Linked DNA regions of Calidifontibacter indicus. The protein of the gene in region 2 binds, or shares a complex with, the protein of the main gene of each other region. Links are inferred from orthologs where the notes say so. Each region holds a gene or a part of one and is shown on either strand. Other genes may lie near its edges.

Region 1 (3,302 bases), 1.6 Mb from region 2 along the record:
CACCTCCCGATCGTGGTCGCTCAGGTGGCCGGCTCCGGCGAAGGCGACGAGCACCCCCGGCTCGTCCCGGATGTCGTCGATGCAGTCGGCGAGGGCGTCCCAGTTGTGACCGAAGTGATCGGGCAGGTCGAACGCGTCGGCGCACTTGGCGAGGAACGTCGCTTTGTCGGTCGGCTCCTCCAGCACGAGGTCGACCACCCGCCATCCGGCGCGCTCACCGACCGCGCGGACGTCGGCGGCGGATCGGTCGGAGCGCAGCACCGCCGACTCCCTGCGGGCGAGCGTCACGGTCAGGCTGGTCATCGCTGGATCCTCCGGAAGCTGACGTAATGGTCGGACGTGTAGTACATCGTGCCGTCCTGCCCGCGGATGATGCGGCGAGCGCCGCGGGTGTCCGCGCCGGGCGTGGGCACCGTGTACTCCCGGTAGTAGCCGCGCTTCTGCTTCGGCAGCAGTCCCTCGAAGTTGCCGAAGGTCTTGCCGTCGTCGCGCGGATACGGGAACGGTCCGCCCGCGTCGATCAACGCGATGGTGTCCTTGGCCTGCTTGGGCAGGTCGGCGTAGTCGACAGTGCGCAGGCCGTCGGCCTTCGTGCCGGACGTGTCCGAGTTGCCCGACGTGCTCGCCGCGGACGACCGGTACGCCGTGCTGCTGCCGGATTCCGTTGTCGCCGTGGTGCGCTCATAGCTGCGCGTGGTCGACGCGGCCGTGCCGTCGCCCGAACCACCGCAGTTGGTGAGCATGGTCAGCGCGAGCGCCAGCACCAACAACCCCAGGCAGATCGCCATGAAGTGGGTGCCGACGAACGACGCCTTCCGTTTGGTACCGCCGAGCAGGTCCCGCATCAGAACTGTTCGCGCGGCACGTACATGCCCCAGACCTCGCGCAGCGCCTTGCTCACCTCACCACCGGTGGCCCGGGCGGCGAGCGCGTGCCGCATCGGCAGCAGCACGTTGTCGGTGCCCTCGGCGGCCCGACGCAACGCGTCCAGCCCCTTGGTGACCGCGGCGTTGTCGCGGCCGGCGCGCAGCTTCTCCAGGCGCACGGCCTGCTCGGCCTCGATCGCCGGGTCGACGCGCAGCGGCTCGTACTTGTCGTCCTGGTCGATGGTGAACCGGTTCTGTCCGACGACGGTGCGTTCGCCGCCGTCGATCTCGAGCGCGATCTGGTAGGCGGAGCGCTCGATCTCGCTCTTCTGAAAACCCTCCTCGATCGCCTTGACCGCGCCACCCTTGTCCTCGACCTGCTGCATGAGCGCGGTGACGGCGTCCTCGATGTCGTCGGTCAGCGACTCGATGACGTAGCTGCCGGCGAACGGGTCGACGGTCTTGGTCACGTCGGTCTCGTAGGCGATCACCTGCTGGGTGCGCAACGCGAGTCGGGCCGCTTTCGCCGTGGGAAGCGCGATGGCCTCGTCGTAGGAGTTGGTGTGCAGCGACTGGGTGCCGCCGAGCACTGCCCCGAGGCCCTGGAGGGCGACGCGCACCAGGTTGACCTCGGGCTGCTGCGCGGTGAGCTGCACCCCGGCGGTCTGGGTGTGGAAGCGCAGCATGAGCGACTTGGGGTTCTTGGCGCCGAACTCCTCCTTCATGATGCGCGCCCAGATGCGGCGGGCCGCACGGAACTTCGCGACCTCCTCCAGCAGCGTGGTGCGGGCGACGAAGAAGAAGCTGAGGCGCGGCGCGAAGTCGTCGACGGCGAGGCCGGCGCGCATCGCAGCACGCACATACTCCTTGGCGTTGGCAAGGGTGAACGCGACCTCCTGCACGGGCGTCGCACCCGCCTCCGCCATGTGGTAACCGCTGATAGAGATGGTGTTCCACTTCGGAATCTCGTTGCGGCAGTAGGCGAACACGTCGCTGGTCAGACGCAGCGACTCGGCCGGCGGATAGATGTAGGTGCCGCGGGCGATGTACTCCTTCAGCACGTCGTTCTGGATGGTGCCGGTGAGCTTGTCGGCCGCGATGCCCTGCTGCTGCGCGGTGAGCTGGTAGAGCAACAGCAGCGTGCTGGCGGGCGCGTTGATGGTCATGCTGGTGGAGACCTCGTCGAGCGGCAGACCGTCGAAGAGGGTGTTCATGTCGTCGAGGCTGTCGATCGCAACGCCCACCTTGCCGACCTCACCGTGCGCCAGCGGGGCGTCGGAGTCGTAGCCCATCTGGGTCGGCAGGTCGAAGGCCACCGACAGACCGCCGGTGCCGTTGGCGACGAGTTCCTTGTATCGCTCGTTCGATTCCTTGGCCGTGCCGAACCCGGCGTACTGGCGCATCGTCCAGGGGCGCCCGGTGTACATGCTCGGGTATACGCCACGGGTGAACGGGTACTCCCCCGGTGCCCCGAGCTTGGTGGCCGCATCGAAGTCGGCGAGGGCGGACGCGTCGTAGAGCGCCTCGAACGGCAGATCGGACTCGGTAGTGGCCATGGTCACAGATTAGCCAGCGGGACGGCGCGGTCTCCCGCACCGTCCCGCATCCGGAAAGCGCGCTCCGGCCCACGCAACGCACTCAGGCTCGGCGAGCCACGTGGTAGCCGATGTTCCAGGCGCCGGAGCTGCTCAGCGGCGAGTAGGTGGAGGTCGTGTACTTCAGGTGGGGTGCGTTGCGCGACCCGTTCCTCAGGAAGGCCATCGAGTCGACCCAGTTGAGGGATGCACAGACCCGGTCGCCCCGGTTGCAGACGTTGTAGACGTACACACCGGACGGCCAGGACGCGCGACGTCCCCACATGCCGCCGTGGCTGCGGTCGGCGGTCTTGCTGCTGGCGAAGGTCGGGTTCATCATCGGGTCGCCGATGAGGCCGATGCCCTGCAGGCGGGCCCGCTGGGTGCTCGACATCCCCACCACCACATCGCCGACGATGTGGGCGCCCTGGGAGTAGCCGAACAGCGCGATCTTGGTGCGCGGGCACGCGTTGGCGTAGGAGTTGAAGGTCGCCTTGAGCGCAGCCCGTCCATCGGCCATCGAAGCGGCGTAGTTGAAGGAGGCCTGGTAGTTCACGTAGGTGCTGACGACGTTCGTCGAACCCTTCTGCGCCTTGAAGGCCGCGACGGCGGTGGGCAACTGGGTGCCCGAGGAGGTGCGGGTTCCGTCGTTGGTGCCGCGCACGGAGATGGTGGTGTACGCCTTGCACGTGACGGCTTCGGCCTGCGGGGCGGTGACGGTGATGGCGCCGAGCCCACCCATCGTGGCGACGGCGCTCATGGCGAGAAGGCGGCGGCTGCGGGACGACTTGATCATGACGGGCTGTCCTTTCGGGGGCTTTCCGAGCGGGTTTTTCCGCCCGCCAGAAGCCTGCCGCCGTCA
Region 2 (3,235 bases):
CGACGCACGCACCCCCGTCCTGGTGGCCGGTGCCCGCACCCCGATGGGCCGGTTGCTCGGCTCGCTCAAGGACTTCTCGGGCACCGACCTCGGTGGCATCGCCATCAAGGGTGCCCTGGAGAAGGCCGGGGTCGCCGGTGACCAGGTGCAGTACGTGATCATGGGCCAGGTGCTGACCGCCGGCGCCGGTCAGATCCCGGCCCGTCAGGCCGCGGTCAAGGGCGGCATCCCGATGACCGTGCCGGCGCTCACCATCAACAAGGTGTGCCTGTCGGGTGTCGACGCCATCGCGCTCGCCGCCCAGCTGATCCGTGCGGGCGAGTTCGACACCGTGGTGGCGGGCGGCCAGGAGTCGATGAGCCAGGCGCCCCACCTGCTGACCAAGAGTCGCGAGGGCTTCAAGTACGGCGACGTGAAGATGACCGACCACATGGCCTACGACGGTCTGTGGGACGTGCTGACCGACCAGGCGATGGGCAACCTCACCGAGTCGGCGAACAAGGGCGACCAGGAGTTCACCCGCACCGAGCAGGACGAGTTCTCGGCGCGCAGCCACCAGTTGGCCGCGAAGGCGTGGAAGGACGGCCTGTTCGACGACGAGGTGCTCACCGTCAGCATCCCGCAGCGCAAGGGCGATCCGCTGGAGTTCAAGGCCGACGAGGGCATCCGCGCCGACACGACCGCCGAGTCGCTGTCCGGCCTGCGGCCGGCGTTCAGCAAGGACGGCACGATCACCGCGGGCTCGGCGTCGCAGATCTCGGACGGCGCCTGCGCGGTCGTGGTGATGAGCAAGGCCAAGGCGCAGGAGAAGGGGCTGAAGTGGCTGGCCGAGATCGGTGCCCACGGTGTCGTCGCCGGTCCCGACTCCACGCTGCAGTCGCAGCCGGCCAACGCGATCGAAGCCGCATGCGCCAAGGAAGGCATCGCGCCGTCCGACCTCGACCTCATCGAGATCAACGAGGCGTTCGCCGCGGTCGGTCTCGCGTCCACCAAGCAGCTCGGTCTGGACGCCGACAAGGTCAACGTCAACGGCGGCGCGATCGCCATGGGTCACCCGATCGGCATGTCCGGTGCCCGCATCACCCTGCACCTGGCGCTCGAGCTCGCCCGTCGTGGTGGCGGCGTCGGCGCGGCCGCTCTGTGCGGCGGTGGCGGTCAGGGCGACGCCCTGATCGTGCGCGTGCCGAAGGCCTGAAATTCGCTGCAACCCTTAAGGATTCATCGATGAGTCGTCGGGACGTCGACGTACCTTCGTTGGTCGAGGCGGCCCGGGGAGGATCCCCCCGGGCCGTCGCCCGTTTGATCAGCCTGGTCGAGAACGCCGACCCGCGGCTGCGTGAGGTCATGGCTGCGCTCGCGCCCCACACCGGTCGAGCCCGCATCATCGGGCTCACCGGCTCGCCCGGCGTCGGCAAGTCGACCACCACCAATGTGCTCGTGCGTGCCTTTCGCGAGCGTGGCTTGCGGGTCGGGGTGCTGGCCGTCGATCCCAGTTCGCCGTTCTCCGGCGGTGCGCTGCTCGGCGACCGCATCCGCCTGGTCGACCACGCACTCGACCCCGACGTCTACATGCGCTCGATGGCCAGCCGGGGTCATCTGGGCGGGTTGTCCTGGGCGACGCCGCAGGCGCTGCGGGTGCTCGATGCTGCCGGTTGCGACGTGATCTTCGTCGAGACGGTGGGCGTCGGGCAGAGCGAGGTCGAGGTCGCGGGCCTCGCCGACAGCGTGTTGGTGTTGCTCGCACCTGGCATGGGCGACGGGGTGCAGGCCGCGAAGGCGGGAATTCTGGAGATCGGCGACGTGTTTGTCGTCAACAGGGCCGACCGGGAGGGTGCCGATGCGACGGTGCGCGACCTGCGCCACATGATTACCCTCGGCGACCGCACCGAGCCGGGTTTGTGGCGTCCGTCGGTGGAGAAGTTGGTGGCCGAGAAGGGCACCGGTCTCGACGATTTGATGGCCGCGCTCGACAAGCACCTCGCGTGGTCGCAGAAAAGCGGAGAATTGGGGCGTCGTCGCACCGCGCGGGCGCGTTGGGAGATCGAGCAGATCGCCCTACGTCTGCTGCGGGCACGGATGGCGCGGCCTGGCGAGGGCGGCGATCTCGACGACCTCGCGGAGCAGGTGGTGGCCGGCACGACCGACCCTTATAACGCAGCCGATCGATTGATTGAGAACTTATGACTGACAACGGAATTCGTATGACCATCAAGCCAATGATCCTCGTGGTCGCAGCGCAGTACGCCGAGGTGATGGAGGGGGAGTTCTCCCGCTACAAGCGCGACTATGAGGTGGTGGTCGTGCCGACCCTCGCCGACGGGTTGCGGCAGGCACAGCGGGCGATTGCGTTCAACGGACAGATCGCACTCGTCGCCGCGGAGTCCTCTCTCGCCGACACCCCGGGGCTCGTCGCGCTCGACTGCATCCACGCGCTCAGCCCGACGGTGAAGCGCGTGCTGCTGCTCGGTTGGGGCGAGTTCCGACACACCCGCACGGTGGTGCGCGAGGCCATGGCCGCCGGACGCTTGGACACGCCGTTGACCGTGCCGCGCGGGGTGCGCGAAGAAGAGTTTCACACCGCGGTCACCGAGTTGCTGTCCGACTGGGCATGGACCTCCGCCGGCCCCGTGGTCGCGGCCGTCGAACTCGTCTCGCCGCCCGACATCGCGGCGCTCGGTCGGTTGCGTGACTTCTTCGATCGTCAAGGCGTGCCGACCCGCACCTCCAGCCCCGAAAGCGAGGTCGGGCTCGAGATCATCGAACAGCTGCGCAGCACCGGTCACGAGGGTGAGATCGATTACCCGCTGGTGAGCTCACCGTTCGGCGGGCTGGCGCAGAATCCCACCATCGCGCAGGTCTCGACCTACTTCACCGACACCTCGACCGACCTGTCCGCCGAGGTGTTCGACCTGGTGATCGTCGGCGGCGGCCCGGCCGGGCTGGCCGCCTCGGTCTACGGTGCGTCCGAGGGTTTGCGCACGGTCGTCCTCGACTCCGATGCCATTGGCGGACAAGCGGGTTCGAGCTCGATGATCCGCAACTACCTCGGCTTTCCGCGTGGCATTTCCGGCATGCGGCTGGCGCAGCGGGCCCGCACCCAGGCATCGCGCTTCGGCGCCGATCTGCGACCGGGTTGCCGGGTGACCGGCGTCGAGCTGGGCACCGACGGGTCGCCGCACGTGCTGCTCACTCCGAAGGGACGCGTGCGGGCGCGAGCCCTGCTGGTGGCCTCGGG

The links.
Region 1: the proteins of meaB (region 2) and DFJ65_RS06890 are in contact, whole or in part, in a crystal structure (PDB 8DPB), measured with the Methylorubrum extorquens proteins. The link is inferred for Calidifontibacter indicus from one-to-one orthologs. Residues at the interface, in SOR26638.1 of Methylorubrum extorquens: Arg20, Ala21, Ala24, Arg25, Thr28, Ser32, Arg33, Arg34, His37, Thr98, Gly99, Gly100, Ser101, Ile102, Leu103, Lys106, Thr107, Ala110, Ala113, Ile114, Asp115, Arg116, Ala118, Phe119, Ile120, Arg121, Pro122, Pro124; in SOR27001.1 of Methylorubrum extorquens: Glu577, Glu578, Asn579, Asp580, Gly581, Arg582, Arg583, Arg585, His596, Ala604, Ser605, Ala608, Asp609, Gly611, Phe612, Asp613, Val614, Asp615, Ile616, Gly617, Pro618, Leu619, Glu625, Arg628, Gln629, Val631, Glu632, Asn633, Asp634, Glu661.

Annotation. Positions count from the first base shown.
Region 1 is NZ_QTUA01000001.1:1,441,972-1,445,273, reverse strand. The notes cover bases 134-3,121. They hold DFJ65_RS06890 (acyl-CoA mutase large subunit family protein), read right to left. Parts: upstream 2,423-3,121; coding sequence 845-2,422; downstream 134-844. Other genes in these bases: DFJ65_RS06885 (cutinase family protein), read right to left, coding at 2,505-3,121; DFJ65_RS06895 (guanyl-specific ribonuclease), read right to left, coding at 300-845; DFJ65_RS06900 (barstar family protein), read right to left, coding at 134-303. In the rest of the region: more of DFJ65_RS06900, read right to left, coding at 1-133; more of DFJ65_RS06885, read right to left, coding at 3,122-3,236. UniProt on the Escherichia coli protein: Catalyzes the interconversion of succinyl-CoA and methylmalonyl-CoA. Could be part of a pathway that converts succinate to propionate.
Region 2 is NZ_QTUA01000001.1:3,000,498-3,003,732, reverse strand. What follows is about bases 284-3,204. They hold meaB (methylmalonyl Co-A mutase-associated GTPase MeaB), read left to right. Parts: upstream 284-1,224; coding sequence 1,225-2,184; downstream 2,185-3,204. Other genes in these bases: DFJ65_RS14225 (NAD(P)/FAD-dependent oxidoreductase), read left to right, coding at 2,202-3,204; DFJ65_RS14235 (acetyl-CoA C-acetyltransferase), read left to right, coding at 284-1,195. In the rest of the region: more of DFJ65_RS14235, read left to right, coding at 1-283; more of DFJ65_RS14225, read left to right, coding at 3,205-3,235. UniProt on the Escherichia coli protein: Binds and hydrolyzes GTP. Likely functions as a G-protein chaperone that assists AdoCbl cofactor delivery to the methylmalonyl-CoA mutase (MCM) ScpA and reactivation of the enzyme during catalysis.